DNA from 3 places in the Thiorhodococcus fuscus genome. Region 2 is predicted to be linked to each of the others. Evidence: predicted binding sites of a transcription regulator. Region 2 holds the regulator's gene; each other region holds the start of a gene.

Region 1 (10,637 bases), on a different contig from region 2:
ACGCTGCGTCGCGTAATCGAGTATGCCCATGTCGGCCAGGATGATGGCGTCGACGCCCAGTCCGGCGGCACGGTCGACGGCGGCCGTCCAGCGCTCCCAGCCGTTCGGTTGTGCATAGGTGTTGATGGCGACGAAGACCTTGACGCCTCGGTCATGGGCGTACTGGATGCCCTGCTGGATCTGTTTGTCGTTGAAGTTCAACCCAGCGAAGTGGCGGGCGTTGGTGTCGTCACGGAAGCCGAGATAAACGGCATTGGCGCCGTTGTCGACGGCAGCCTTGAGCATCGGCAGGTTGCCGGCGGGACAGACGAGTTCCATGGTGGATGGTCTCCAGCGGGTCAGGCAGTGCTGAGAAGTTTCTGTTGTGAGAGCGGATCGATCCCATCGCCCTGGCGCGTACCGCGACGGTATAGCTCCGCCTCGATCCCGTTCAGGGCCGCCCATTTGCCGCTGCACCAGTCGGGCGCGAGCAAGATGTCCTTGGACGCGGTTCCGGTGAGGCGGTGGAAGATCACGGAGGGCGGCGTGCGCTCGATCAGATCGGCGCAGATGTCGATGTATTCGGCGAGGGTCAGCGGTTGATAGTCGCCCCGCCGCCATTCGATGGCCAAACGTGTGTGGCGGACCACGTGCAGCGGATGGAGCTTGAGCCCTTCCACTCCGAGTTCCAGCACCCGATCGAGGGTGCGCAAGGCCGCCTCGCGACCCTCTCCGGGCAATCCGATGATGAAGTGGGTGCAGACCGGGATTCCGCGCCGGTGCGCCGCCATGACCGCCGTGCGATAGTCGGCGAACCCATGGCCTCGGTTGACCCTGGCGAGCGTGGCGTCGTCGGCGGACTGCAGGCCCAGTTCGAGCCAGACCTCCTTGCCCTTGGCGCGATAGCTGGCCAGCAGGTCCAGAACCGCCTCGGGGACGCAGTCCGGCCGGGTGCCGACCGAGAGTCCGATTACGTCCGTGTGGCTCAAGGCGTCGTCGTAACGCGATCTCAGCACCTCCACCTCGTCGTAGGTGTTGGTGTAGGTCTGGAAATAGGCCATGAAACGACGGGCACCCGTGCGCTTGGCGAGCACGCCGCGTCCCGCTTCGAGCTGCGGGTCGATCTGCGGCGATCGCTTGGCGTTGGGGCCGAAGGAGACGTTGTTGCAGAAGCTGCAACCGCCATGGCCTTTGGTTCCATCGCGGTTCGGACAGGTGAAGCCGGCATTGAGCGCGAGCTTGTGCACCCGCTGGCCGTAGCGTTTCAGCAGGTACTGTCCAAACGTATTGACGCGATCACTTAAGATGCGGTGTTGAGCGGGAGGGGAGGGCATCCGGGCAAAATTAACTGGGCTGGCTGATGAAAAGTTTGATCTGAATCAATAAAATATCAATCTAAGGTTTCGGGACATCTGTGTCCAGGGGTGAGTGGTTCACTGATCGTTCGGTGTCGGAGGGTTTCTGGAACCATTCCCCGCAGCTGCCAGATGTCGTTGCCGCCCCGGCGGCCGCATTCGATACTCGGCGTTTTCGAGAGGCTTCGCTCATGGCGAAAACCTCGCCGCGAACGACGGATCAACACCAGGAGCAATGTCGTCGCCTCGCAAGACGATACCTGCTCGAAAGACAGGGAAACGCGGGGAGCGACTTTGCAGTACCATTTTGTGCAGTGCAAAAACACGCCCTACAGCAGAATCAATAATGTCAGACACCCAGCAGCGTATCCGCGAGATCCCTTACAACTACACCTCCTTCTCCGATCGAGAGATCGTCATCCGGTTCCTCGGCGAATCGATGTGGAGCCTGATCGAGGAGCTGCGCGGTACGCGTCGGACGGGTCGCTCGGCGCGCATGCTGTTCGAGGTGCTGGGCGATATGTGGGTCGTTACCCGTAATCCCTACCTGCAAGACGACCTGCTCGAGAATCTTGACCGGCGTCGGCTGTTGCTGCAGGCGCTCGAGCATCGGCTCGATCAGTTCGAGCAGCGGCTCAACGACAACCAGCGTGCGGCGCGGCTGTTGGAGGCCGCACGCGCGGCGGTACAGCGCTTCGGAGACTGGTTCGAGGCCGAGCATGCCCAGCGCGAGCGTCTGAGCAAGGCGCTGTCCGGGATCACCCGTAAGGACAACCTGGACTTCGGCGGTCTGGCGCGCGTCTCGCACGCCACGGATGCCACCGACTGGCGTGTCGAGCTGCCCTTCGTCGTCATCTCTCCCGATACCGAGGACGAGGTCGCGCATATCGTGCGGGCCTGTATCGACTGTGGTCTGACGCTGATTCCGCGTGGCGGCGGCACCGGCTACACGGGATCGGCGGTGCCGTTGCATCCCATGACAGCGGTCATCAACACCGAGAAGCTGGAAACCCTTTCGGGCGTCGAGCGGATCGCGCTGCCGGGCGTCGAGGGGTTGGTGCCGACGGCCCATTGCGGCGCCGGCGTGGTCACCCGGCGCGTCTCGGATCTGGCCGACGCCAACGGCTTGGCCTTTGCCGTGGATCCGACCTCGCAGGACGCCTCCTGCATCGGCGGCAACATCGCCATGAACGCGGGCGGCAAGAAGGCGGTGCTCTGGGGCACGGCGCTCGACAACCTGGCCTCCTGGCGCATGGTGACGCCGGATGCGGACTGGCTGGAGGTCGAGCGGCTCGATCACAACCTCGGCAGGATCCACGATCAGGAGCAGGTGCGCTTTCGGGTGACGCGTTACGCCCCCGACGGCAAGACGCCGCGCGGCGAGCCCGAGGTCCTGGCGATGCCGGGTCAGTCCTTCCGCAAGGTCGGTCTCGGCAAGGACGTGACCGACAAATTTCTGTCCGGCCTGCCCGGCGTCCAGAAGGAGGGCTGCGACGGCATCATCACCTCGGCGCGTTTCGTCCTGCATCGCATGCCGGATCATGTCCGCACCGTGTGCCTGGAGTTCTTCGGGACCGATCTGGATCTGGCCGTGCCGGCCATCGTCGAGATCAAGGATTACATCGAATCCCAGTCGGGCGTGCAGATGGCCGGTCTGGAGCATCTGGACGAGCGCTATGTGCGCGCCGTGGACTACTCGACCAAGGCGGCCCGTCACGAACTGCCGAAAATGGTTCTGATCGCCGATCTGGTGAGCGACGACGAGGCTGCGCTGGTCAAGGTTGCCGAACAGGTCGTGCGCTTGGCCCAGGCACGCGACGGCGAGGGCTTCATCGCCGTGAGCCCGGAGGCGCGCAAACGTTTCTGGCTCGATCGCGCCCGCACGGCCGCGATCTCGCGTCACACCAACGCCTTCAAGATCAACGAGGACGTGGTCATCCCGCTCGATCGGCTGTCCGACTACAGTCGGGGCATCGAGCGTATCAACATCGAGCTGTCGATCCGCAACAAGGACGCCATCATGGCGGCCGTGCTCGACTACCTGGCCTCGGATATGCCGGAAGCGCGCTGCGAGGGCGATTACGAGGAATCGGACGAGGGTCGTGCCATTCTCAACGCCAAGCGCGATGCGGCCCGCGATTCCATCGTCGGGGTGCGTACGCGCTGGCAGGCGATCCTGGAGCGTCTCGACCAGCCAGCCGCCGAGAACCTGGAGCTGCTGGAAGATGCCGAACGGGCGCTGATCCGCGAGGGCGACAGCTTGGCTTCGATGATGCTGCGTCGCGACCTGCGTCAGGCGCTCAAGGGCGAGATCGCCGACCGCCTCGACGAGATCTTCTCGGGTCAGGAGTTCGCCCGCGTGCGCGAGCGGCTGCGTGAGATCCACAAGCGCGTCAAGGACTCGCGTCTGTTCGTTGCCCTGCACATGCACGCCGGCGACGGCAACGTGCATACCAACATCCCGGTGCACTCCTCGGACTACGCCATGCTGCACGAGGCCGATCAGGTCGTCGCGCGCATCATGAAGCTGGCGACCGGACTGGGTGGCGTCATCTCGGGCGAGCACGGTATCGGCATTACAAAGCTGCAGTTCCTGGAACAGGAGAAGCTGGACGCCTTCGTTGCCTACAAGCAGAAGGTCGATCCCAAGGCGCTTTTCAATCGCGGCAAGCTGATGCCCGGCTCCGGGTTGGACGGGGCCTACACCCCCTCGCTGCGCTTGGTGCAGCAGGAGGCCATCATCCTGGAGGAGACCGAACTCGGCGCCCTCAACGATGACATCAAACACTGTTTGCGCTGCGGCAAGTGCAAGCCGAAGTGCATGACGCATGTCCCGCGAGCGAACCTGCTCTATTCGCCGCGCAACAAGATTCTCGGCACCGGGCTCATGATCGAGGCATTCCTCTACGAGGAGCAGACTCGGCGTGGCCTGTCGCTCAGACACGTCGCCGCGATGAACGACGTCGCGGACCATTGCACCGTGTGTCATAAGTGTCTGACCCCATGCCCGGTCGACATCGATTTCGGCGATGTGACCATCCGGTTGCGCCGTATCCTGGTTGCGCGTGGTCAGAAACGCTTCAGTCCGGGCGCCTGGGCGGCCATGCAGTTTCTCAACGTCACGGACCCGACCGCCGTGCGCTGGTTGCGCACGGGGCTGGCCAAATGGGGCTTCGCTGCGCTCAATGTCGCCCATCGTGGCGCCAAGCTCTTGCGTCTGACCCGCAAACGTACCCAGCGTCCCGGCAGCACCACGGGACGTCCGACAATGACCAATTTGGCAGTGGAAATGGTCAGTCGGTCGATCCGTGTCGATCTGCCGCGCCGGACCTTCCGTCAGGTGCTGAATCTGGAGGATAAGACCCAAGTCGCCATCCTGCGCGATCCCCAGGTCGCCGACGATGGCGAGGCGGTCTTCTACTTCCCCGGTTGCGGATCCGAGCGGCTCTATTCGGACATCGGTTTGGCGACCCTCGCCATGCTGTGGAACCAGGGCGCCCAGACTGTACTCCCGCCCGGTTACCTCTGCTGCGGCTATCCGCAGAACTCGGCCGGACAGGAGGCGCGCGGTCGGCAGATCACCATGGAGAATCGGGTGCTCTTCCATCGTGTCGCCAACACCCTGAACTATCTGGATATCCGGACCGTGCTGGTATCCTGCGGCACCTGCATGGATCAGCTGCTCAAGTACGAATTCGAGCGCATATTCCCCGGCTGCCGGCTCCTGGACATCCATGAATGGCTGATGGAGCAGGGGGTCAGTCTCGATGGTGTGTCCGGGGTCCAGTATCTCTACCATGATCCCTGTCATACCCCGATGAAGACCTATGCGCCGACCAAGGTGGCGACCAGCCTGATCGGTCAGCGGGTCGATCTCTCCGACCGCTGCTGCGGAGAGGCGGGTACTCTGGGTGCTTCGCGTCCGGACATCGCCAATCAGGTGCGTTTCCGTAAGCAGGAGGAACTGACTAGCGGCATTCGCGCCCTGACCGGACGGGATCAGGTGGTCGCTGGTGAGGTCAAGCTCCTGACCGCCTGTCCCGCCTGTCAGCAGGGTCTGAGCAAGTATCAGGACGATACCGGGCTCAAGACCGACTACATCGTCGTCGAATTGGCCAACCGCATGCTCGGCGAGGGCTGGCGCCAGCGTTTCCTCGATGAAGCTGCATCGAATGGGATCGAACGCGTCCTGTTGTAGACGCCATCGTCCAGGCTGTCGTTGCGCTCCATCTGGATCGTCGAGGCACCGTCCTCGATCCGGGTGGAGTGCGCGTGGAGTTTTGGAGGGGGCGAGTCGGCTCCCTTTGGGGCGATCTGCGGACGTCCTGCGGGATAGACGGGCGTTACCGGAGCGGTGTCGAGACGAGTGAGCGAGAGCAGGCGCCTCGCCCGGCATGATGTGCTACCGGTACGAAGCGTTGGGGGCTGTGATGGCGCGTCGATAGATAACGCACTTTGCGTCGTGCCATAAAAGGCCCGAAAAGGAGTGGGATCAGATCTTGTCGTGCTCCTTTTCGATTTCCCAATTGCATTGTTCGATTAGATTTTCCAGCGGCTTGGCGAAATGGAATTCCTCTTCGGGCTCGAAGGGCGCCCCTTTGTTCCAACACCTTGCCGCATCATCTGCGGTAATGGGAAATCCCTGCCGGCAAAGTTCCCAGATCGCTTGTAACTGTTTGACGCTCATGATGGCCCCCTTGGGTCGATCGACTTCGAGGCGAGCGGTTCGATCGGTGATGGGTGAATCCGCTCGATACTCGATGGGAGGAATCGGGTCTTTGTTGCTCTAGAGCAACGGTCAATAATTAGAGACACTTTTCCCGATCCCCAGTAAATACTAGCCGATTCTTTGCTGCTCGTGATGACGAGCAAGAAATAAATGGCCATTTTTGTCACACAGCCCGTAATTCCTAGCTTGGGACTGAGGATAGTGGCGTGTGGTGAACTTTCCAGTATGAGTGCAAGGTGTCTGCGCGAATATGTGAGCGAGGTCTCGGCTTTGCGAACGGGCGTCAGCCGATCCGGGTCACGGTGTCCGGGAGTTGGTTGCAGACCGTCGCGGCGAATGCCTCCAGCGCCTGGCGGCGTGGGAAGCTGCGCCGATAGACGAGCGAGATACGGCGGAAGGCATCTTGGAGATGTAGCTGGCGGGCGACGATTCCCGTGTCGGTCATCCAGCCGCCGCGTATCGCCAGGGCCGGTACCAGGGTGCAGCCGAAGCCGGCGCCGACCAGCTGCAGCAGGGTCTCCAGGCTCGATGCGCGCAGGTCCGCCATTTCGCCGTGGACTGGGCGCACGGCTAGGCGGCATACCTCCATGACCTGGTGTGCCAGGCAGTGGCCGTCGGCGAGCAGGAGGAGTTCCAGCTTCTCCAGATCCTGGGCCGTGATCTCGTCTTTGTCGTTGAGGGGGTGCTCCGCGGGGTAGGCGAGCCAGAAGGGTTCGTCGAACAGGGGAATGCTGTCGAAGTCGGACTCGTCCACCGGGGTGGCGAGGAGGGCGGCGTCGATTTCATGGCGCGCGAGCCGGCCCAGCAGACTGTCGGTGATCTCCTCCGACAAAATCAGCTTGAGCTTCGGAAAGGTGCGTTTCAATGGCACCAGAACTAGCGGCATCAGATAGGGACTAATCGTCGGGATGGCGCCGATGCGCAGGGGGCCGGACATGGGGTCTTGGTGCGCACGCGCGACCTGCTCGATGGTTTCGGCCTGTTCCAGCGCGAGTCGGGCGTGCGACAGGATAATCTCGCCGACCGGCGTGATCTCGACCGACCGATTGGTGCGTTCGAAGATGACGATATCCAGCTCGTCCTCAAGCTTTTTGATCTGTCCGCTCAGGGTCGGCTGACTGACGAAACAGCGCTCGGCTGCACGCCCGAAGTGGCGCGTTTCGGCAACGGCGAGGATATATTTGAGGTCACGTAGATTCACGCACGCATGATAACGGAAATCGGCGTCTGTGCGCTCCATCCGTGTCGGCATCCTCGTATTCTGAAACATGCCGGCGACTTGATACCCTTGATGCGGCGTCCCAATTTCCCATGTAATTAGACAGGAATTATTTGGAGATACGACTGTGAGACAGGACAAGCTGACCGCGAAATTTCAGATGGCGCTCGGCGACGCCCAGAGTTTGGCGCTCGGGCGCGATCATCAGTTCATCGAGCCCGTGCACCTCATGATCGCCCTGCTCGACCAAGAGGGCGGGACCATTCGGCATCTGCTGAGCCGGGCCGACGTCAACACAAACCAGCTGCGCTCGACGCTTGGCGAGGCGCTCGATCATCTGCCGATGGTCGAAGGGGTCGGAGGCGATGTTCATCTGAGCAACGACCTGAGCCGACTGCTCAACCTGACCGACAAGCTCGCTCAGCAACGCAATGATCAATACGTCTCATCCGAGCTTTTCGTGCTCGCGGCCCTGGAAGACAAGGGGGTGCTCGGCAACGCGCTACGCGAAGCGGGTGCCAGCAAGTCGGCTGTCGAGCAGGCGGTTCAGTCGGTGCGCGGTGGCCAGAAGGTCGACGACCCCAATGCCGAGGAGCAGCGCCAGTCACTGGAAAAATACACCATCGATCTGACCGAGCGTGCCGAGCAGGGTAAGCTGGACCCGGTGATCGGGCGCGACGACGAGATTCGGCGCACCGTGCAGGTGCTGCAGCGGCGCACCAAGAACAACCCGGTGCTGATCGGCGAGCCGGGCGTCGGCAAGACCGCCATCGTCGAGGGGCTGGCGCAGCGCATCGTCAACGGCGAGGTGCCCGAGGGGCTCAAGACCAAGCGGTTGCTCTCGCTCGACATGGCCGCGCTCATCGCTGGGGCCAAGTTTCGCGGCGAATTCGAGGAGCGCCTCAAGGCGGTGCTGAACGACGTCGCCCGTCAGGAGGGCAACGTCATCCTCTTCATCGACGAGCTGCACACCATGGTCGGGGCCGGCAAGGCCGATGGCGCCATGGATGCTGGCAACATGCTCAAGCCGGCCCTGGCGCGCGGCGAGCTGCACTGCGTCGGCGCCACCACGCTCGACGAGTACCGCAAATACGTCGAGAAGGACGCCGCCCTGGAGCGCCGCTTCCAGAAGGTGCTGGTCGACGAGCCCAACGTCGAGGACACCATCGCCATCCTGCGCGGACTCAAGGAACGCTACGAGGTCCATCACGCGGTCGAGATCACCGACCCGGCGATCGTCGCCGCAGCCGTGCTCTCGCATCGCTACATCGCCGACCGTCAGCTTCCGGACAAGGCCATCGACCTGATCGACGAGGCCGCCTCGCAGATCCGCATGGAGATCGACTCCATGCCCGAGGAGATGGACCGGCTCGACCGGCGCCTGATCCAGCTCAAGATCGAGCGCGAGGCGGTGAAGAAAGAGACCGACGAGGCATCCAAGAAACGTCTGACGGACCTTCAGGGTCAGATCGAACGGCTGGAGCGCGAGTTCTCCGATCTCGACGAGATCTGGAAATCCGAGAAGGCGGCAAGCCAGGGCAACGCACATATCAAGGAGGCGTTGGACCGCGTGCGTCTGGAGATGGAAACCGCGCGGCGGGCGGGGGACTGGGCGCGGATGTCCGAGCTTCAGTACGGGCGCATCCCGGAGCTCGAGAGACAATTGGCCACGTCGGCGTCTGTCGAGAAGGGCGAAAACCGTCTGCTGCGCAGCAAGGTCACGGAGGAGGAAATCGCCGACATCGTCTCCAAATGGACCGGCATTCCGGTCTCGCGCATGCTCGAAGGCGAGCGCGAGAAGCTCTTGCGCATGGAGCAGGCGATCGAGCAGCGTGTGGTCGGCCAGAACGAGGCGGTCCGTGCGGTCAGCGATGCCATCCGCCGCTCGCGCGCCGGTCTGTCCGATCCGGCGCGCCCCATCGGTTCCTTCCTCTTTCTGGGGCCGACCGGCGTCGGCAAGACCGAGCTGTGCAAGGCGCTCGCCTCATTCCTCTTCGATACCGAGGAGGCGATGGTGCGCATCGACATGTCCGAATTCATGGAGAAGCACTCGGTCGCGCGCCTCATCGGCGCGCCGCCCGGCTACGTCGGCTACGAGGAGGGCGGCTATCTGACCGAGGCCATCCGCCGCCGGCCCTACAGCCTCATCCTGCTCGACGAAGTCGAGAAGGCCCATCCGGACGTCTTCAACGTGCTGCTTCAGGTCCTCGACGACGGGCGTCTGACCGATGGCCAGGGACGCACGGTCGACTTCCGCAACGCGGTCATCGTCATGACCTCGAACCTGGGGTCGGACGTCATCCAACAGATGGCTGGCGAGGACAACTATGCCGAGATGAAGGAGGCCGTCATGGAGGTCGTCAGTCACGCCTTCCGGCCCGAGTTCATCAACCGGCTGGACGAGATCGTCGTCTTCCACCCGTTGCAGCGGGCTCAGATCCGCGCCATCGCGCGTATCCAGATCGACTATCTCCAGAAACGTCTGGCCGAGCGCGACATGAAGCTGGCGGTGAACGATGCCGCGCTGGATCATCTCGGCGAGGCTGGATTCGATCCGGTCTATGGTGCGCGTCCGCTCAAGCGTGCCATCCGGGCGCAGTTGGAGAATCCGCTGGCGCAGGAGATCCTGTCCGGTAAGTTCGCCCCCGGCGATCTGATCGAGGTCGGCTTCAGCGACGGCCAGCTCGTCTTCGAGCGGGTGCTGCAGGGCGAGTTGGTGGATTGATCTATAGCTTCCAGCTTCCAGCTTCCAGCCGTCAGCGATCAGCTGGTCGGTTGGGGTTCGCGAGAGCGAACCCCACCAGATTGCTGGAAGCTGGCTGCTGGAGGCTGGCCGCTTTTTCACATGAGGCAGGGCATACCGCCATGAGTCAGGCATTGCAGACCGTCGTCGCGCGTCAGCGCATCGAGCTTCAGGAGCGATTGGCCGGATTGCTGGAGCGTCTGGTCGTCGGCTGCCGCTCATGCTGGCCAGACCGTGAGGCGCTGGAGGTGTTGCTTCAGGAGGCGTTGCCGACCCTGCCGTCCTGCAAGTATCTCTACGTGCTCGACGCCGAGGCCCGCCAGCTGACCGCCAACCTCTCGCCTCAGGGCGTGCTTCCCGAGCATCTGGGGCGGGATCGCAGCGAACGGCCCTATCTGACCGAGGCGCTGGCCGGAGCGCGCTTCTCCCTCTCGCCCGCCTACCTCAGCCGCAATGCCCGCCGTCCTTCGCTGACGGCGATGCAGCGCATCGAGGCGGATGACGGCGCCTTGCTCGGATTCCTGGGGGCCGATTTCGATCTGCGCGAGCTGCCCTTGACCCGCGAGCTCTATCAGCAGCCGGGTCAGTGGTTCCAGCTCAAGGGCGATCCGG
Region 2 (10,637 bases):
CGAGCTGGTATTGGTCACGAAGAGGTACGGAAGCCCTTCGCGCCTCAGCCAATCGAGCGCCTCGGCCGCGCCGGGGATGGCACGCTCACCCTCGTAGAGGACGCCATCCATATCGATCAGGAACGCACGAATGCGGGTTGCCATCGTCTTCGCCTCGCCTCAAGCCCTATATCTACCAAGACTGTAGGGCGAAGCAGGCGGCCTTCAAGCCTAACGGACACGCTCGCGTTCAGACCGCCGTTTCGCTGCCGCCCGAGACCAATCCGCTCCCCTTGGACAGGCACGGCTCGGGCGCGAAGAAGCGATAGACGTCTCCACCCTGACCCTTCGCGCGGTAGAGCGCCCGGTCGGCATGGACGACCAGACGCTCGAAAGAGTCGTCGTCATCCGGATAGAGACTGATCCCGATGCTGCAGCCGATCCGCACCGAGTGCCCGTCCAGATCGATCGGCGCGCAGACCGCCTCCAGAATGCGCTCCGCAACCTGAACGATCGTGGCGCGACCGGTCGCCTCGGCAACCAGAACCAGGAACTCGTCCCCGCCATGCCGACAGACCGAATCGCCACTTCTCAAAGCATGGCGCAACCGCTCGGAGACCAAGCACAGCAGGCGATCTCCAGCGGCATGCCCCAAGGCATCGTTCACCTGCTTGAAGCGATCGAGATCGACGAAAAGTATCGCGACCAGCCCTCCCGAGCGCGAAACCCGCGCGGCGGCCTGGGCGAAGCGGTCCGACTGGGTGCGACGATTGGGAAGTCCAGTGAGCACATCATGAGTCGCCAGGAAATCGCTACGCGCCTCCGCACGCTTGCGCTCCTCGATTTCGCGGGCGAGATCCCGGTTGACCTCGCTCAACTCCTCGTTGGTCGCGGTCAATGAGCCGACCAGATGCTCGTTCTGAACCCTCAGATCGATGTTACGGCTGACGATCGCGCTCACCTGCCAGACCGTCACGATCATGGTGATCTCGAAGGCGACCGATAAGCCAGCCATGAGCAGGGCGTCATTCCCTCCACGCCACACCAAGGTACCGATCAAGGTGACGATCATCGGCACCGTGAACGCCAGGTAGGCCGATCTCAGCGAGCCCAGGGTCGCCACCGCAGCCGCCACGATCCCACCGATAATGAAGGGCGCAAAACCGACCTGAATTGGACTGGCGTAACGCATCAGCAAGACACAGAAGACGCCCCACCAGGTTCCTTGCAAGGCCAGAATGAACATCAGGGCGCGCACCCAGACGCCCGAAGAGGGCCGACGATCGTCCGACCGCCGGTCGTACCGCCGAGTCATCCACCCGCGAACCAGAGCGATCAGCATGAAAACGGCGAACCAGGACACCGATAAGATCGCCGGCGCCAGCGGAAAGACGATCACCAGCGCCAACACGGCCACCAGCAGGTTGCCGGTCAGCGCCGCGCCCGTGTTAGCGAAAAGCAAGGCAATCCGTTCTGCGCGAATACGCGCGCCCAGATCCGACTCATGGGCGCCGACGGATTGCACACCGGACGTCAGCCCCAGGGATTGAGGACCAGTCGAGACGACGGTTCGAGCGGGCGGCGATGGCATTTGAAACGAGTCTCGATGATCAGTGCTCCAAATCGATACGGAGATGAAGAGAGAATCGGGAGCCGATCCGCGCGCACCAAGACATTCCGCAACGCATTCCCGACACTGGCCAACGGTACGGCATTAAGTCTGCCGAGCCTCTCCGCAAAGGCGCATCAGCAACCCCAGATGCTTGCGCGCACGGAACCACCGCCAGATGGTTCGAGACTCAACGACCTCCATCGACGCGCGGCCTCACCGAGCCGCGACATCACAAACCTGCAATCACCCCGAAAGCGGCAGCGGATGGCCGCCTTAGAGGGTCGACTCGACAAACCCGGCGGACTTCACCAAACGGTCGACCTCGATCAGGGTCACGAGCAACTCGCGCATGCGCCCCAGCGGCCAGGCATTGGGACCGTCGCTCAGCGCCCGGTCGGGATCCGGGTGCGTCTCCATGAAGATCCCCGCGACCCCGGCGGCCACGGCGGCACGCGCCAGCACGGGCACGAACTCGCGCTGACCACCCGAGCGATCGCCCTGTCCGCCCGGCAATTGCACCGAATGGGTCGCATCGAAGACGACCGGACAACCGGTCTCGCGCATCACGGCAAGCGCGCGCATGTCTGAGACCAGGTTGTTGTAGCCGAAGGAGGCCCCGCGTTCGCAAACCATGATGTGCGCGTTGCCGGTCGAACGCGCCTTCTCGACCACATTGCGCATGTCCCAAGGCGCCAGAAACTGCCCCTTCTTGATATTGACCGGCTTCCCCTGACTCGCCACGGCGCGGATGAAGTTGGTCTGACGACAGAGAAAGGCCGGCGTCTGGAGCACGTCGACAACGTCCGCGACCTCCGCCAACGGGGTGTCCTCGTGGACGTCGGTCAACACCGGGACACCGATACGCTCCCGGACCGACGCCAGAATGCGCAGCCCCTCATCCAGGCCCGGTCCGCGAAAGCTGCCGACCGAGGAGCGGTTGGCCTTGTCGAAGGAGGATTTGAAAATGAAGGGGATGCCAAGCGCGTCGGTCATCTCCTTCAACGCGCCGGCGGTCTCCTGCGCCAGCGTCTCGCTCTCGATGACGCAGGGGCCGGCGATCAGAAACAGGGGCCTATCGAGCCCGACCTCGAAGCCGGCCAGTTGCATCATGCCTCCGTGCCTCCGGTCTTCTCCTGCTGAACCAATGCCGCGCGGACGAAGCCCTCGAACAGCGGATGTCCGTCACGCGGCGTCGAGGTGAACTCGGGATGGAATTGGCAGGCGATGAACCAGGGGTGGTCCGGGATCTCGATGATCTCGACCAGACGGCTATCCAGCGACCAGCCGGAAAAGCGCATGCCGGCATCCTGCATCTGGTGGAGATAGCGGTTGTTGAACTCGTAACGATGCCGATGGCGCTCGCGCACCTGAGGCTGGTGATAGACGGAACGCGCCAGGCTGCCGGGCTCGAGACGACAGTTCTGTCCGCCAAGCCGCATCGATCCACCGAGATCGGTACTTTCGCTGCGGGTCTCGACCTTTCCGGTCTCATCGCGCCATTCGGTGATCAGCCCGATGATGGGATGCGGGGTCTGGCGATCGAACTCGGTGCTGTGGGCGCCTTCCAGACCGGCGACATGACGCGCGTATTCGATCACCGCGATCTGCATGCCGAGACAGATGCCGAGATAGGGGATGCGCTTCTCGCGGGCATACTGGGCGGTCGCGATCTTGCCCTCGATCCCACGCTCGCCGAATCCGCCGGGAACCAGGATGGCATCGAGCCCCTCCAGACAGCCGCTCCCCTGCTGCTCGATCTCCTCGGAGTCGACATAGAGCACCTCGACCTTGCTCCCGGTGCGCACGCCGGCATGGGCGAGCGCCTCGGACAACGATTTGTAGGCCTCGGTGTTGTTCATGTACTTGCCGACCATCCCGATGCGAACCTTGCGCGTTGGATGGTCGAAGCCCTCCATGACCCGATCCCACTCGGAGAGATCCGCCTCGGGCACGTCGAGATGACATTGACGCACGACCAAGTCGTCGAGCTGCTGGGCGTGCAGCAAGCGCGGGATGCGGTAGATATTGTCGGCGTCCACCGCCGAGATGACGGCGTTCTCCGGAACGTTGGTGAAGAGCGCGATCTTGCGCCGCTCCTCGTCCGGCAGCAGCGTCTCGGAGCGGCACAGGAGGATATCGGGTTGGATACCGATGGAGCGCAGCTCCTTCACCGAGTGCTGGGTCGGCTTGGTCTTGATCTCGCCGGCGGTACGAATGAACGGCACCAAGGTCAGATGCATGAAGAGCGCGTTCTCGCGGCCCTCTTCGACACGCATCTGACGGATCGCCTCCAGGAATGGCAGCGATTCGATGTCGCCGACGGTGCCGCCGATCTCGACCATGGCGACATCCGCGCCCTCGGCCCCGAGACGGATGCTCTGCTTGATCTCGTCGGTAATGTGCGGAATGACCTGCACGGTACGGCCCAGATAGTCGCCGCGCCGCTCCTTGCGGAGCACGCTGTCGTAGATCTGGCCCGTGGTGAAATTGTTGTTGCGCCCCATGCGGGTGCGCAGAAAGCGCTCGTAGTGGCCCAGGTCGAGGTCGGTCTCGGCACCGTCGTCCGTGACATAGACCTCGCCATGCTGAAAGGGACTCATGGTGCCCGGATCCACGTTGATGTAGGGATCGAGCTTGATCATGGTGACCTTGAGGCCACGCGCTTCGAGCAATGCCCCGAGGGAAGCCGATGCAATACCTTTGCCCAGCGATGAAACGACACCGCCGGTGATGAAAATATACTTGGTCATAGGGAAACAAAAGGAGGGTCGAGGGGTGATAGCCCGAATGCCCGGACAAACTACCAAAATCGCCGCCCCGGCTCAATCGAGCGCGCGACCAGCTGGCACCTGGAACAGCCCGTGATCAGGCACCGAGCGACGAAAGGTATCTGGAGCCGAAGAGCCTTCGCACACGGAATGCCGCCCTTGTATTCTGATGTGGATCAGGTTACAAAATGCTAATATTTGATCCAGATCAAACAGCAGAATGAAAACCCTACCGTCGATGTCAGTCTAAGGGGCGGCGCCTTGAATCAGCGAAAAGTGATCTCTCTAGAAACCATCCGTGTCGCCTGTAAAAATTGTACGCTGTCCTCTCTATGCCTGCCCATGGGCCTGGTTGCAGAGGACGTCGAGCGTTTGGACGACATCGTCAAACGAGCCCGTCCCCTGCATCGGGGCGACTTCCTGTTTCGCGAGGGCGATCGCTTCCGCTCTCTGTACGTCGTCAAAACCGGATCGGTCAAGACTTTCGCGCCCAGCCCAGAGGGCGGGGAGCAGGTGCTCGGCTTCCACCTGCCGGGCGAGATCATCGGCATGGACGCCATCGACAAGGATGCCCATGCCTGTTCGGCCAAGGTACTCGAAACCTCCGCGATCTGCGAGATACCCTTCGGCCGTCTCGAAGAACTCACCTCGATCATCCCCAGCCTTCAGCATCAGATGTACCGGTTGCTGAGCAAGGAAATCGGACAGGACACGGACATGCTGCTGCTGCTCGGCAAGAAGAACGCCGAGGAACGCCTGGCCGCCTTTCTGCTGAGCCTGTCGCAACGTCTGCACAAGCGCGGACTGTCGCCGTCCGACTTCTATCTCAGCATGTCGCGGCACGAGATCGGCAACTATCTCGGTCTCGCGGTCGAAACCGTCAGTCGGCTCTTCACGCGCTTTCAAGAAGACGGCCTGATGCGTGTCGACCGCAAGCATATCCAATTGCTCGATCTCACCGCGCTCGAATCCCTGGTCGGCGGATCCGGACAGGGACGCCGCCAGCAACAACAGCAAACCTGAAGGAGCACCTGGACGCAACGTTCAGGGCAAAGACAAAGACTCAAACGTCCTTGAGCCAGAGACAACCGTCGGAACAGCCCGACTGAATGGCCGACAGGCGCCGTGCGTGCGCCTCCAGGGCCGCATCGTCGGCACGCACCACCCGCAGCGACGGGCGCTCCGGATCGATCCGGCCGCGATGCACCACGCGCGAGCCCCCGCCATCCTCTTCGCGCGATTCGCTCCCCAGGTGCAGCGCCACCTGCCCCCCCGTCATCGCGAGATAGACGTCGGCGAGGATCTCGGCGTCGAGCAAGGCCCCGTGCAGTTCGCGGTGCGAATTGTCGACCGAGTAGCGCTTGCAGAGCGCATCCAGGCCGTTGCGCTGCCCGGGATGGAGCCGCCGCGCCATCGCGAGGGTATCCGTCACCTCGCACAGATCGGCGACACAGGGCGCATCCGGGCGCCAGCGCCTGAATTCGTGATCGAGGAAGCCGACGTCGAAGGGGGCGTTGTGTATGATGAGTTCGGCGCCCGCGACGAAGCGCACGAAGGACTCGGCCACCTCCTCGAAGCGCGGCTTGTTGGCGAGGAACTCGTTGGTAATCCCATGCACCTCGATCGCGCCGGCGTCGATCTCGCGGTCGGGCTGAATGTAGTGATGGAAGTTGTTGCGTGTCAGGCGGCGGTCGACCATCTCGACGCAGCCGATTTCGATGATGCGGTGCCCCTCTTTCGGGTCCAGACCGGTGGTTTCGGTATCAAGAACGATCTGACGCACGACTGCCCTCCTGATCGATGACGCCTCGGTTGGCGAGACGGTCGGCGCGCTCGTTTTCGGCATGCCCGGCATGTCCCTTGACCCAGTGCCAGCCGACCTGATGCGCGCCCAGCGCGCGATCCAGACGCTCCCAGAGGTCGCGATTCTTGACCGGCTGGCGCCCGGCGGTCATCCAGCCGTTGCGCTTCCAACGCGGCATCCACTCGCCGACACCGCGCTTGACGTACTGAGAGTCGGTCGTGATCTCGATACAGGTCGGACGCGTCAGCGACTCCAGGGCGGCGATGACGGCCATCAGCTCCATGCGATTGTTGGTGGTCTCGCGCTCGCCGCCGAACAGCTCCTTCTCCACCTCGCCCCAGCGCAACAGCACACCCCAGCCTCCCCGACCGGGATTGCCCTTGCAGGCGCCGTCGGTGAAGGCCTGAACGCAATCAGACATGACCTGTTCCTCGTGTCGTCGGACGGACCGCGCGGCCCGATAGCAAAGCGGAAGCCTTCGCCATACGCGGGCGCAAAGGCGTGACGGTGGCGACGCGCTTGACCGCGCGCATCACATAGATGCCGCCCAGAATCGGCCAAAAGCGTCGCCCCATGAGATCGAAGCCCCCACAACGGGGCCCCTGAAGACTCGCCAACGGCGGGCGGAACATCCTGTATTCGCAGCATTCCAGATCGCAGCCCTGCACCGACAGCCAATCCCGAACCTGTCCGGGACGATGAAAGCGACCGCACCAGGGCATCCGTCCCTTGGAGCGCCAGAGAAGACGACGTGCACCCCAGGGGCTCAAGGCGTTGAATCCCACGATCACGACCCGTCCCTCGGGGATGAGGATTCGCTCGACCTCTCCCAGCACTCCCTGGGGATCGGAGGCGAAATCCAGCGTGTGAGGTAGAAGCACGGCATCGATGCTGTCGGAGGAGAACGGAAGCTGCTGAACCGATCCGATGACCCGAGAGCCCTCCGAATCGAGCACGGACTCGAACGGCATGAGAACGCGGTGGCGGATGCGGCTGGCGGCGAGAACGTCCCGGAAGACCTCTGTCGCGCCGATCTGCACCAGATGGTAGCCGAAGATGGTGTTGAGCAACCCCTGCACGCAGGCACACTCAAGCCTCGCCACCTCCTGTCCAAGCGGGGAGCGATACCAGTCTGGCAAGCGGGCCAGCGGGGATTCCTGACGGGTGGAAACGATCATGGGGATGCCTCTTGAGGCCGCACATGGTACCAGGATCGACACGCCTGTCGTGCCGCCGATAAGACCCAAGCCATACGGCAAACCTGGAATTAAGCCGCCCCTTTGCGTATGATGGCACGCGTAAAATCATAATATCTCGCTCAAACAGGCAGTTACATAATTTCAAGTCGGGGTTCCCATGACTGAAGCCAGCCTTGTCGGACGCGCAGCCTGCGCGCTGGCTGTCCTTGCCCTGCCGCTGATGCCGGGCTGCGCGAACCGAACGGATGTCGCGACGATCGAACAACCCTACGGCAGTTATGCCGGCACCGTTTCGGCACGCGAATACGGATTCGTCAAGCCCGCTCGCGATGTCTCCGTTTCCGGACGCACCAAGTTGGCCCAGGGAGGCAGCAAAGGAGATCTCTGGTCACGCGTTCGAGCCGGGATGCAGCTCGACCTCCACGCGAACGCACGCATCGACAGCACGCTGGAGCGATTCAGGCGCGATCCGCGCTACCTCGAAAAGCTCTCCCAGCGCGCTTCGCCCTACCTGCCTCAGATCGTCGCCGAAATCGAGAGCCGCGGGTTCCCAATGGAACTCGCCCTCCTGCCGCATGTGGAAAGCCGCTACAACCCCGCAGCAACCTCACCGAAAGCCGCCGGCGGCATGTGGCAGTTCATGCCCTATACTGCGCGGGAAATGGGCCTGAGACTGGATGGCGGTTATGACGAGCGTCGTGACGTCGTCGCATCAACGCGTGCCGCGCTGAACTATCTCGAACAGCTCAGCCGTCGCTTCGATGGGGACTGGGAACTGGCAATGGCCGCCTACAACTGCGGCCCAGGACGCGTCGAATCGGCGATCGCCGCCAACCGCCGCAAGGGCAAGCCCACCGATTTCTGGTCGCTCGACCTGCCCTCCGAGACCAAGAATTACGTTCCGCAGATCCTCGCCGACGCACGATTGATCGCCGAAGCCCGCAAGTATGGCCAGCACCTGCCGAGCATCCCCGACCGACCTGGCATGGAAGTCATTCGCAGCCGCGAACCCATGGACCTGGTCAAGGTGGCAACCGCGAGCGGGGTCGATCTCGACGTGCTGCGTCAGCTCAACCCAACCCTCAAGATCAAGGCCGGTCGATCGATACGCCAGCTGAGGGTTCCGGCCGGGATGGGAGCCAAGATCAGCGCCAAGTCCGCGAAGATCGACGTCATACCGATGGTGCCCGGCGCCATGTCCTCGCGCGTTGCGGTCCGAGTCCATCAGCGCCAGCCGAGCTTCGTCGACGAATCCATGCTCGACAACAAGGATCACGTCGTGCGTAACGGCGAGACACTGGCCTCGGTCGCCTTACGCCACGGACTGGACCTCAAGACCCTGGCCGACTGGAACGGCATGTCGGTTCGCGACCCGCTACTGCCCGGACAGACCCTGAGCATCCCGACCCAGAAGCGGACCTCCGCCGTGCTCACCCATCGCGTGCGCAAAGGCGACTCCATTTCGGCTATCGCCCGTCGCTACGGGGTGACGACCGCCGATATCCGCCGCTGGAATCCGGTCGTGGAGAAACGCTTCAACCCGGGCGATACGCTACGCATCTATCGCCGCACCGCGAACGGATCCAGCTAAATCGACCTGGCGATCGCCTGACGAAGACGTCGAGAGCCGCGCGTCTTCGTCAGGCGATCCATACGCCCCCACCTCGCGACACCGCCGAACTCCGCACGGTGTCGCGGCAACGGACTCCGAAGACCCCATCGCCGCAACGACCTACCAAGGCAGCATGCGCCGAAGCCCGTTGTCCTTCAGAACATACTGATGCCAGAGCGCCGCGACCACGTGCAGCGCGATCAGCGCATAGAGAAAGAGTTCCATCGGCTCGCCATGGAAAACGTTCTCCATGAGCTCGTGCAGGGCATGCATCTCGCCCGTGATAGACGGAATCTGAGTGCCGAAGAAATCAGCCGCATAGCCCTTCGAGGCGACACGCAGATAGCCGAAGATGGGAACCAGCAGGGTTGAGAGATTGAGCAGAACGTGGGCCGCGTTGGCCGCGAACTGACTCCACTTGGGCGCATCCAGCATGGCCGGCGGAGGGACGATCTTGCGCCAGCCGATCCGGGCGATGGTCACCAGGAAGACCAGGATGCCGAGCGACATGTGGAGCCGAAGCCAGAAAAGCTCGGACTCCTCGGGAGCGGCCTCGCGCAGACTGTTGGTGACGAAGAGACCAAGTAGAAGCAGGGCTACCAGCCAGTGAAACCCCTGTGCGACCAGGCCATAACGCGCGACCTTGATATCTTGACTCACGGACGATTACCTCATGTTGAGTATCAGGAAACCGCGATTCTTACATGGGATTGCGCAAAAAACTATTTGGCCTGAATCGACTCCCCGGCGCGGATCAGCCGCCCTTGGGGTGCTCAAGAAAGAATCGCAGGATCTCACGCGAGGCATCCGGCCCTTGCGGTTCGGTAAAGGCATGCAGGGCACTACCACCCGACCAACCATGTCCAGCTCCATGGATCGACCAGAACTCGGCGCAACGACGACCAGCAGGATCGGCGTAGACCCAGCGACTATACGCGTAGCCGTCAGGCACGCGCCCCTGCTCCGCCGGTCGTTCATCAGGGCCGCCGACGACGAAACCAGCCTGCGCGATCAGACGCGCGGCGTTGTTCGGATGCACCGTCGCGTCCGCGTCGCCCTGGAACAGAATCATGGGAACGGGCGCGCGTCCTAGCCCCAGGCTCGCATTCGCCGCCGGCGCACCCTGATGCATGACGACCAAGGCGGACATGAGATCGCGCGCCGCGCCATAGACCAACCCTGAATGAACGCCTGCGGCCGCGAAGAGCTCTGGATAGAGCGCGGCCAGAGTAGCCGCCATGGCCCCGCCGGCCGAAAAGCCCGCGACATAGACCCTGCGCCTATCGACCGGATGGCTGGAGAGGATCTGGCGAACCAGGCCGGCAATGATTCCGGGCTCCCCCTGATCGACCGATTGATTCGTCTCTTCGTACCAGCCCCAACAGCGATTGGCATTGGCCGCAACGGACTGCGCCGGGCATAGCAGATACACGCCCTGCTCCATCGCCAGCGCCTGCATTCGGGTCGATGCCACGAAATCATCGGGATCCTGCGTGCACCCATGGAGCATGAGCAACAGCGGACGTGGAGCATCCGCCCGAGGGCCGGGCGGAGGGACAAAAAACCGATAATCTCGCGCACCCGATGCGTTCGCGAAGGTCCCGGACGACCACCCCGGAGATTCGACCGATGCCGGCGCGTGCGCGTCCCGAACGACCTCGAA
Region 3 (10,637 bases), on a different contig from region 2:
GAAGTTGACCACCCGGTTGTTCTCCGTTCGGCCGGAAAGCTGGGCGGGATCCTTCCGCGAAGGCCCCTCGACCAGCACGCGCTGCACCGTGCCGACCATCTGTCGGCTGATGCGCTGCGCATTGGTATTGATCCGCTGCTGCAGACGCTCAAGTCGCGCCTTTTTGACCGCCAGCGACACGTCGTCCGGATAGTCGGCCGCCGGAGTGCCGGGGCGCCGGCTATAGACGAAGCTGAAGCTGTGGTCGAAGCCGATCTCGTCGACCAGGGCGAGCGTATCGGCGAAATCCTCCTCGGTCTCGCCCGGAAAGCCGACGATGAAATCCGAAGAGATGCTGATGTCCGGACGCACCCGACGCAGACGGCGGATCTTATCGGCATACTCAGCGGCCGTGTGACCACGCTTCATGGCCGCCAGAATGCGGTCCGAGCCGGACTGCACAGGCAGATGCAGGAAGCTCACCAGCTCGGGCACCTCGGCGAAAACCTCGATCAGGTCATCAGAGAATTCGACCGGATGACTGGTGGTGAAGCGGATGCGTTCGATGCCTTCGATGGCAGCGACATAACGGATCAGCAGGGAAAGATCGCCCGTTTCGCCCTCAGCATCCCCCATCTCGCCACGATAGGCATTGACATTTTGTCCAAGGAGATTGACCTCGCGCACTCCCTGCTCGGCCAGACCGGCCACCTCGGCGATCACAGCGTCGAGCGGACGGCTGATCTCCTCGCCACGCGTGAAGGGCACGATGCAGTAGGTACAGTATTTGGAGCAGCCCTCCATCACAGAAACGAACGCAGTCGGTCCTTCGGCCTTGTGCGCTGGGAGACAGTCGAACTTCTCGATCTCGGGGAAAGAGACGTCGACCTGAGCACGCCGCTCGGCCCGCAAATCCTTGAGCATCTGAGGCAGACGGTGCAGGGTCTGAGGGCCGAACACCAGATCCACGTAGGGCGCCCGATCGCGGATCGCCTCGCCCTCCTGGCTCGCCACGCAACCGCCGACACCGATGACCAGATCGGGTCGCGCGACCTTCCAGGGACGCCAACGTCCGAGCTGCGAGAAGACCTTCTCCTGCGCCTTTTCGCGTACCGAGCAGGTGTTGAGCAGCAGCACGTCGGCCTCTTCGGGCGTCTCGGTCAGCTCCAGTCCCATCGACTCGCGCAAGGCATCCGCAATGCGGGCCGAGTCGTATTCGTTCATCTGGCAGCCAAAGGTTTGAATATAGAGCTTAGGGGGCATGGAAATCCGCCATCGGAGGCAGTGGATCGAGGGCCTTGATCAAGGCTTGGATAGGGCTAGGCAATGGGTCGTCAATCCCGGATCAGGATCGAGATTAGGATCGCAAGGGCGCGTATCCTGCTAAAACAGCGGTTTAGTGTCAACCCTCCGCACTGGGACAGCGTACTGCCCGCCTGCCTCGTCAATAGCGAGTGAAGGAGAAATCGCCAACCTCGTTTCGATATTCCTTGTACCAGTCGCCGTCGATGAAGATCCAGGTTTCCTCGCTCCGGGTCAGAGTCGGTGGCTTGGAATAGGTTCCCCCCCGGGGAAGCTTCAACGCGGGAATCTCATAGGTGAACTCCACCGCAACACGCGCCACCTTCCCTTCGATCTGGGCATCCAAGATCTTGAAATCCCGCTGCTTGACCCGCCCCGACTGTCCGACATAATCGGTCACAGGCATCCGACGGCGGAAGTAGGGATCGAACAAGGCATAGGCCGCCTCGTAGTCGCCCTTGACCAAGGCGCCCCAGAAATCGGCAACACGCGCTTCGAGGCGAGCCTTTTCCGCTGCGGGGTTCTGGCCGGACGACGCACTAAAGGTCGACTCGGCAGGCAGGGCATAGAGATAGAGGTCTGGTATGGCCAGATCGTCGGTGCGGTAGCGCGAGCCAATCAACCAGAAATGATGGCCCGAGGCACGCAGGTTGTCGACGAAGGGAAAGAGCACATCCTCGAATCGGCCCGGAGCGTCCGCTGGAACGTCCTGCTCCAGCCAGGTCGAACCCGCGTCGGCCGAGCGATTGTAGTAGAGATCCCCGCGTAGATTGCGGTAATCGTTCCAGGCCACGACGACCTGACCATCCTGCCCCAGCGCCATTTGCGGAAAGGTGTCCTGAGTGACATCGAAGGGATAATGGCGGAAGGGTCGAATCGGCTCCCAGCTCACGCCACCGTCCGATGAGCGGGTGAAATAGACGTGGTTCTTGCGCGGCTGGCGCGTCTGCTGGGCGCTGCGGGCGCTGAACGCCAGATAGACATGCGCGTCGCGCGCGACCAGGCTCAGCGAGCCGATGTCGTAGGCATCACTGCCAGGAAAGGCGTAGGTCTTCCAATGCCCGTCCTCGCGCACGGCGGATTCGAGACGATATTCGTTGCCATAGGCACCGAACCAAACGACCACTGGCTGTCCCCGCGCCTCGGCCGCCTCGATCAGCAAAACGCTGCCGATCGTTTTGACAGGCTCGGGCTCGGTCCAGCCCAATGCACCGTCGGCCTCCACATGGACGAGCCGAGTCTCTCCATCCAGTCGCGCATCGGCAAAGAGATGGGCGCGCCCGGCGGCCATCGTCAGTGCCGGCCAGAAACCGATGTCGTAGCCGGCCGTCAGACGGCTCACCTCACCCCAGGTCCGCCCGCCATCAGCGGAGCGCCGACCGTAGAGATGGTAGTTGGGGGTTGCTTGCGCACTGGACTCCTCCGTACCAGAGCGCGGACCATCGGGCGCATCGCCCAACCAAACGACGGCGACCTGGCCGGCCGAATCGCCCGAGACCCGGATACGCGGCAAGGGCCGCGACGCCGAGTCGAGGGCAACGGGCTCGGACCAAGCGCTACCGGCCTCAAGGCTGCGCAGCTTGACGGTGGGAGCCGAGCCGGCCTGGCCTTCCAACCATGCCGCATAAAGCCGCTCGCCGAATGACTCCAGCACGAAGCCGGCCGCCTTCGCGCGCGGCGAGGTCAATGTCTGGACGCTCGAATCCGGCTGGCGCACCAGGAGCCTGCCCTGATGATCGCCATAGGCGACGAAGGGCTTGCCCGAATGGGTTACCGCCAGCCTTGGCGTCAACCTAGGATTGAAGCTGTCGGGATTGACGCGCCACTCGGACGGGGCGGCGAAAAGAAGCGGCGAGATCAGAACTCCCGCCGCCCACATCAGAGACCGCATGCTCACCTTAGAAGCTGCTCATGCCTTGCGTACCGTTGTTGCGTAACCAAACGCCATTGTTCACCGTTCCGGTGAAGCTCGTGAATCCATCCGGCGAGATGGTGGACGTCGCCGAGCCATTCACGAGATTGAACTCCAACTTCATGACGGTGGCCGAGTCCTCCACGTGCCCGGACGTTCCCGGGCGAATCTGCACATAGCCCCATCCGCCCTGAGACGAGATCTGATTGACGACCGATTGAGGAAGGATATCCGTCATGTCGACCGCCCCGGTGCAGACGACGTTCTTGGCGGAGGTCGGCAGGGCCGCCGGAGCGAAGGGTTCGGAGCGCATCACCGTATCCCTGTCGAAAACTCCGGCGAGTGTGCCCGCCTGGTCAGGAGAAAGATAAATGCTGACGCTGCAGGTTTCGCAGTCGCGCTGGCTGGTCGCCGTACCCGCACCATCCGCAACCGGCGTGACGAAAAAGCGTGTCGTCCATTCGCTCGGAGGCATCAAGGTGACACCTGCGCTGCCCATCCCCAGACCGAAATCCAAAATCTCCCCGAGGAATGCCGTCAGCCCGCCCCAATTACCCAGCATCGCACCTGGCGTATAAGCCGCATCCTGCCCTGGATTGAGGGCTTGGTAACCGAAGGCCGCCCCTCCGGAGAGTTCGAGCATGATCGCCTCGCCGTAGAGGTCCGCCCCAGTTCCTCCCTCGCTCGTATCGTCGCCGTCGTCGACGATCAGAAATCCGCGCGCCAGACCCGTGTTGGTGGTGCTGAACTGAACGCCTCCATAGGGAGCCAACGTCTGCGGATCATTGAACAGAGGGCCGCCACCCTCGCTGGACAGGAACACGCCGGACGCATCGAACGTCAACATATCGTTGGCACGGCCGGATGCGGACACCTGCTTGATACCCTCGTCGATACAGGGCGAAGCCAGGTCCGCCGACTTGGTGAAATAGTTGAGATTCACCACCCCCTGGGGATCCTTGTTGACGACCGACACGATGGTCGCCACCGTCGGGCTGCGCGTCATCACTGGAAACAGCATCGCATCCGCATGACCCAGTTGGGGCGCGGTGCCGCTCAAAACCACAAGCCCCGTCGCGCCAATAGCTGCAACGGAGCCAAACCCTATCTTTAAACTAGGTTTTTTCATGATGATGCCCCTAAGGTGCGTCGTTCAATGATGATGGGATCGGCGTGGAAGGCGGCGCGCCATAGCGGGCGGCCATCGGAAAGAAGCACTCTCAAGGCTAGTCGCAAATAACGGATCCGCAAGACGTTGACGGACTCGAAGCCCTATCCGCCAGCCGAATGTCGGTGACCGCTCCGCCCCACCGGCAGAGCAGTCACCGAAGACCAGGCCCGCCCGAGCGCAAGATGCGGATGCCTCCGGGTTGATCTCGATCAATGAATGCAATACCTGGTCGACACACCATCTAGTTGACGCTAAACTTCGCGCCAACTAGATATAGCGTCCTTTTTTAGAGAGTCTCCATGGGCACCGGTCAACCAAACTTTCCCACATTGCCGACACGCGTCAGTAAGCGCGACGGCTCCGAGGTCCGTTTCGACGCCTCCAAGATCGAATCCGCGATCCTGCGCGCCGGACAGGCAACGGGAGAATTTGGACAGATGGAGACCGGTCTGCTGACCGCTCAGATCGTCAAGGTACTGGCGCATCGTTTCGGCGACGGACGCCTTCCCGAGATCGAGGACATCCAGGACGTCGTCGAGCAGACCCTGATCTCGGCCAATCATTTCGAAACCGCGCGCGCCTACATCGTCTATCGCGAGCAGCGCAAGAAGCTGCGCGCCGACACCCGCGTCATGGTCGATGTCACCGCCTCCATCAGCGAATATCTGGACCGCTCGGACTGGCGCGTCGCCGCCAACGCCAACCAGGGCTACTCGCTCGGCGGGCTCATCCTCAACACCTCGGGCAAGATGATCGCCAACTATTGGTTGAGCCATGTCTACCCGCCCGAGATCGGTCAGGCCCATCGCGAAGGCGATCTCCACATACACGATCTGGACATGCTTTCCGGCTATTGCGCCGGCTGGTCGCTGCGCAACCTGCTCAACGAGGGGCTGAACGGCGTGCCCGGAAAGGTCGAGGCCAGCGCACCCAAGCACATGTCCTCGGCGATCGGCCAGATCGTCAATTTCCTCGGCACCTTGCAGAACGAATGGGCCGGCGCCCAGGCCTTCTCCAGCTTCGATACCTACATGGCGCCCTTCGTGCGCGTCGATGAACTGCCCTACAAGCAGGTCAAGCAGTACATCCAGGAGCTGATTTATAACCTCAACGTGCCATCGCGTTGGGGCACCCAGACGCCCTTCACCAACCTGACCTTCGACTGGGTCTGCCCGGACGACCTCAAGGAGCAGGTGCCCGTGATCGGCGGCCAGGAACAGCCCTTCACCTACGGCGATCTCCAGGCCGAGATGGACATGATCAATCGTGCCTATATCGAGGTCATGACCGAGGGCGACGCCAAGGGCCGGATCTTCACCTTCCCGATCCCGACCTACAACATCACCCCGGACTTCCCCTGGGAGAGCGAGAACGCCGAGCTGCTGTTCGAGATGACCGCGAAGTACGGCCTGCCCTACTTCCAGAACTTCATCAACTCCGAGCTCACGCCCAACATGGTGCGCTCCATGTGCTGCCGGCTGCAGCTCGATCTGCGCGAGCTGCTCAAGCGCGGCAACGGGCTCTTCGGCTCGGCCGAGCAGACCGGATCGCTCGGCGTGGTCACCATCAACTGCGCGCGTCTCGGCTATACCCACAAGGGCGACGAGGCCGGGCTGATGGCGCGGCTCGACGAACTGCTCGACATCGCCCGCAACAGCCTGGAGATGAAGCGCAAGGTCATCAAGCGCCACATGGACGCGGGGCTCTTCCCCTATACCAAGCGCTATCTGGGCACACTGCGCAATCACTTCTCGACCATCGGCATCAACGGTGTCAACGAGATGATCCGCAACTTCAGCGGCGACGCAGACGACATCACCACCCCGAACGGTCATGCGCTGGCCTGCCGGTTGCTCGACCACGTCCGCGAACGCATGCTCGAATTCCAGGAAGCGACCGGCAACATGTACAACCTGGAGGCCACCCCGGCCGAGGGAACGACCTACCGCTTCGCCCGCGAGGACCAGAAGCGCTATCCGGACATCATCCAGGCCGGCACCCGGGAGACCCCCTACTACACCAACAGCTCGCAGCTACCGGTCGGCTACACCGACGACCCCTTCGAGGCGCTGTCGATGCAGGAGGCCCTGCAGACCAAGTACACCGGCGGCACCGTGCTGCATCTCTACATGAGCGAGCAGATCTCATCCACGGATGCCTGCCGTCGCCTGGTGCGCCGTGCGCTGGAGAACTTCCGCCAGCCCTACATCACCATCACGCCGGTGTTCTCCATCTGCCCCAAACACGGCTACATCGCCGGCGAGCACCATTTCTGCCCGATCTGCGACAAGGAGCTGATCGCGCGCAAGCAGGCCGACACCACGACCACGGCCAACGAAGCACAAGCCTGACCGACCATCGAGTCGCCAAACAGAACGCACCCACAAGGAAATCACCGACATGAACGACGCACGCACCCAACTCAGCAACGAAGAGCGTACCCCCTGCGAGGTCTGGACCCGCGTCATGGGCTATCACCGCCCGGTCTCCGCCTTCAACAACGGCAAGCGCGCCGAGCACGCCGAACGCTGCTACTTCAACGAACAGCCCAAGGGCTCGGAGCAGTGCCGCGAGCCGCTGGCCGCCTAAGGAGCACGAAACCCCTCTCCACCGTGCTAGTACGACGCACTCCAGAGGCGAGAGGGGTTGGGGTGAGGGCCGAACCGAAAGGGCGGCCTGACTCCCGAACAGAGACAGACCCTGCGCTCATCCACAACCAGCCTCCACGAGGCAGGCAGCACCAAATCACATGAGCCACCCCGTCCGCCCCCCAACGCAGACGCCCGCACCCAACCTCGAAGCAGAGTCGACAGCCGCGCCCATCCCCAGCGCCGACCGTTTGCGCATCGGCGGATTCACCCGACTCACCACCATCGACTACCCCGGCGAACTGGCCGCCGTCGTCTTCTGCCAAGGCTGCGCATGGCGCTGCCGCTACTGCCACAACACCGACCTGCTCGACGCCAGCGCACCCGGACTCATCCACTGGACCGACATCCAGGGGTTCCTCGAACAGCGCATCGGTCTGCTCGACGGCGTCGTCTTCAGCGGTGGCGAGCCCACCGCCCAGAGCGCTCTCGCCGCAGCCATGCAAGCAACCCGCGCACTCGGATTCAAGGTCGGACTCCATACCGGCGGCGTCTACCCGGATCGTCTCCGCGACCTGCTTCCGCTCATCGACTGGATCGGCCTCGACATCAAGGCCCTCCCCCACGACTATCCAGCCATCACAGGTGTCGCCCACTCCGGCCAGCGTGCCTGGGAGAGCCTGGACGTTCTGCTCACCGCCCGCGTGCCGATGGAGGTCCGCACCACCCTGATGCCAAACTGGACACCCGAGCAAATCGCCGAGCTCGCGCATGCACTCGCTGATGCCGGGGTGACGCACTACTGCATTCAGGAATGCGATACGGATCGGGCGCTGGATGGGACGCTGCAGGGGTCTTTGGTGGGGATGGACGAGCGGATTGGATTGATTGATCGAAAGCGGTTCGCAAGCTTCCTGATTCGCGGGGATTGAGAAAGCCCTTTCGGCGCGACGCCGCTCAATCACAGACAGGTCTGGCGAGGCTATCGGATTGCGGATGGGCGGATCGGCTCCCGCCCATCCGCAATCCGATCAGAAGAGATCGATCAGGATCTGCTGTGCGGCCGCGACCGTGAGGCCGGAGCTGGAGGGAGCCGTGATGGTGTCGTCATTGAGGATTTTCAGTTCGACCGGAGCGACGCCACGGCCCAGCATGCCAAGCTCACGTGCGGCGCCCTTGGAGAGGTCGATGGTTCGACCGCGAACGTAGGGACCACGATCGTTGACGGTCACCTCGACGGAGCGCCCATTGGCCTTGTTGGTGACCATGAGGCGGGTTCCGAATTTGAGGGTCTTGTGGGCCGCCGTCAGTGCGTTCATGTTGAACCGCTCACCACTGGCGGTTCGACGTCCGTCAAAGCGTTCTCCGTAGTAGGAGGCCACGCCCTGAGTCACCATCGCGTTGGCCGGTACGAACGGCAGAAGCGAGCAGAACAGCAAAAAGGGGGTAATCCAGATGCCTCGTTTGAGCAAAACGCTTCCTCCGCGTGTCATTTGGTGTTTGGGCGCCTCAGCAGGCCCCCTCGGCTATTTGACTAGGAGCGGCATTCTAACCGGCAATTTGGACCTGAACCAGCCAAAACTCGCCGTCGCGGCGATTAAGATTCGTTCATAAATATCGCGTCTAGTCCACTGGAATATCGATCATTCCTGTTTACGACACGCGATCTATACCCTGGACAAGCTCGGACCAAGCCGCCCTACTGGCTCAACCCTCCGAGCGGGTCAACCGAACACCATTTGGCGACACCTCATCCTCACCATCGGAAGGATTCACCGGAGATACCTTGGTGTTGGTGGCGTCGTCTGGCTCGGGAAAGGCGATGCGGACATTGAGCGAGGGTCCGCCGAGGAAGGCGTCACGCAAGGCCTGATCGCGCCCGTAGACATCCGGGCGGAAATGCACGCCCGACACATCCGCGTAGGCCGTGAGGTAGTAGAGAAGGACGGGCAGTTTCTGGTCGAGGTTGACGTAACGGGTGCGATTGGTCCCGATGACGCGGTCGATCGCGGCACGATCCCAAGACGAGCCCTGCAGCAAGAGTTCGGCCAGCTGCTCCGGATTCTGGACTCGCACGCAGCCATGGCTGAGCGCACGCCGCGAGCGTCCGAATAGCGACTTGCTCGGCGTGTCATGGAGATAGACCGCATGACGGTTGGGGAACATGAACTTGACCCGGCCCAGCGCGTTCTTTGGCCCCGGCTGCTGCACGACGCGATAGCGTTTGTAGTTGCTCGCATCCCCTCCAGAGATCTTGCGTCCGGTGCGACGATCGACCAGCGTATAGCGGGCCGAGACCCTCCCCATGGCCTTCTGAATGGAAACAGGCACCGTCCAGGTCGGGTTGAAGACGAGGTGTTCCATGGAGTCCCGGAACATGGGCGTCTGGGCGTCAGCCGTTCCGACGACGACCCGGGTCGTCCAACGGATCTCACCCGCGCGAATCAACCGCACCTGATAATCGGCGACGTCGACGAAGAGATAATCCGCCGGCAGATCCGCATAGAGCCAGCGCATGCGTTCCAAGTTGATGCGAATCTGATCCAGTTTCTTCTCATCAAATGGGCTATTCAGCGCCGCGATCGTGGCCGGCCCCACAACTCCGTCGTGCGACAGCCTCTGACGACGCTGAAAATCCATCACGGCCTGACGTAGGTCCGAGTCGAACTGAGTGGGATCGAGGGGCTCGGCCAGGCTATCGACACCGAGCAGACGCAAACGCTCGCGCACCATGCCGACCCGGGGATCGCGGTCGCCCTGGGCCAGGAGTCTTCCGGCAGGTAGCGGTGGAAGATCCTTCAGATGCGCCTTGGCCAGATAGCTGGCGAGCGACTGTTTGAGATCGCGATACCAGAATGGCTCTTGGAGGCGGGATGTCAGGAAGTCACCCATCGATTCGGCGTCCAGGGCACCGGACATCTCGGAGATGAGCGTCTCGGCGGGGACAGGAGCCCGGTCATTCCACTTGGGATCAAGGATCACCGGATCGACCTTGCCATAGCGGGTGTGATGGACGTAGCGCAGCAGTGCGTCGCTGAGCAGGATATCCATAGCGATCCGCTCGGAATCGCCCAATGCGGTCAGCGCACCCTTCGCGCTCATGGCCTTCAGCGTCTCGGCGTGGAAATCGCTCGGCGAGAAGCCGTCGGACTCGGATGCCTCGACCAACGCCAGGAGTGCGCGAACGCGAGCCGGATCGGTCCAGACGAGGGCGCCCCCGCGCTGAGCGTAGAAATCGGCCAGAAGACGACCGGAGAGGAGAGGCACACCCGCGAGCGCGACCGTGCGACTGTCTTTCAGGGCGCCCAGAGTGTTGGTAAGAAGATCATTCGAATAGGCCCAGGCCGGCGCAAGCGCCAGACAAAGGCAGACGAACCGCAGATAGACACGCAATTTCATCGGCCGCCCTCTGATAGGGGAGTCACAACGATCGTCAGACTGTGGATATTATCCGAGATGTGTGCGCAACAGAATGGCCCTCGAAACATAACCGGCATCGGCGCTCGGACAGTGCCCGATCAGACTGCCTCCCCGATCAACTGAACCCGCCCCTGGTCGTCGACGCTTTCCAGCCGGACCGCGAACCCCCAAAGTCGACGGATATGACGCAGCATCTCCTCGACCGAATCGCCCAACGGGCGCCGGTTGTGAATGAAATGACGCAACGTCATGGAACGGTCGCCGC

What was found. The regulator FNR, encoded in region 2, switches genes on or off when oxygen is low (the NO sensors DNR and NnrR bind a similar motif). The targets are predictions, from matches to a motif close to TTGATNTANATCAA.
Region 1: the regulator FNR is predicted to act here: its motif matches at 1,349-1,362, upstream of mnmL (tRNA modification radical SAM protein MnmL/YtqA).
Region 3: the regulator FNR is predicted to act here: its motif matches at 4,564-4,577, upstream of ACFSJC_RS17485 (ribonucleoside triphosphate reductase).

What each region holds. Positions count from the first base shown of each region.
Region 1 is NZ_JBHUHX010000051.1:66,671-77,307, reverse strand. It holds gene ubiU (ubiquinone anaerobic biosynthesis protein UbiU) at 1-318, opposite strand, end outside; gene mnmL (tRNA modification radical SAM protein MnmL/YtqA) at 339-1,313, opposite strand; gene ACFSJC_RS16590 (DUF3683 domain-containing protein) at 1,681-5,532, shown strand; gene ACFSJC_RS16585 (hypothetical protein) at 5,827-6,021, opposite strand; gene ACFSJC_RS16580 (LysR substrate-binding domain-containing protein) at 6,347-7,264, opposite strand; gene clpB (ATP-dependent chaperone ClpB) at 7,410-10,007, shown strand; gene ACFSJC_RS16570 (PDC sensor domain-containing protein) at 10,148-10,637, shown strand, end outside.
Region 2 is NZ_JBHUHX010000040.1:82,169-92,805, reverse strand. It holds gene ACFSJC_RS14535 (TIGR01458 family HAD-type hydrolase) at 1-144, opposite strand, end outside; gene ACFSJC_RS14530 (diguanylate cyclase domain-containing protein) at 230-1,570, opposite strand; gene kdsA (3-deoxy-8-phosphooctulonate synthase) at 1,865-2,701, opposite strand; gene ACFSJC_RS14520 (CTP synthase) at 2,698-4,341, opposite strand; gene fnr (fumarate/nitrate reduction transcriptional regulator Fnr) at 4,621-5,382, shown strand; gene dnaQ (DNA polymerase III subunit epsilon) at 5,423-6,142, opposite strand; gene rnhA (ribonuclease HI) at 6,123-6,584, opposite strand; gene ACFSJC_RS14500 (class I SAM-dependent methyltransferase) at 6,577-7,341, opposite strand; gene ACFSJC_RS14495 (transglycosylase SLT domain-containing protein) at 7,520-8,953, shown strand; gene ACFSJC_RS14490 (cytochrome b) at 9,095-9,634, opposite strand; gene ACFSJC_RS14485 (extracellular catalytic domain type 1 short-chain-length polyhydroxyalkanoate depolymerase) at 9,729-10,637, opposite strand, start outside.
Region 3 is NZ_JBHUHX010000052.1:120,478-131,114, forward strand. It holds gene miaB (tRNA (N6-isopentenyl adenosine(37)-C2)-methylthiotransferase MiaB) at 1-1,242, opposite strand, end outside; gene ACFSJC_RS17475 (exo-alpha-sialidase) at 1,424-3,172, opposite strand; gene ACFSJC_RS17480 (hypothetical protein) at 3,180-4,214, opposite strand; gene ACFSJC_RS17485 (ribonucleoside triphosphate reductase) at 4,664-6,715, shown strand; gene nrdD (anaerobic ribonucleoside-triphosphate reductase) at 6,765-6,953, shown strand; gene ACFSJC_RS17495 (anaerobic ribonucleoside-triphosphate reductase activating protein) at 7,114-7,884, shown strand; gene ACFSJC_RS17500 (septal ring lytic transglycosylase RlpA family protein) at 7,984-8,424, opposite strand; gene ACFSJC_RS17505 (L,D-transpeptidase family protein) at 8,660-10,351, opposite strand; gene ACFSJC_RS17510 (SpoVR family protein) at 10,471-10,637, opposite strand, start outside.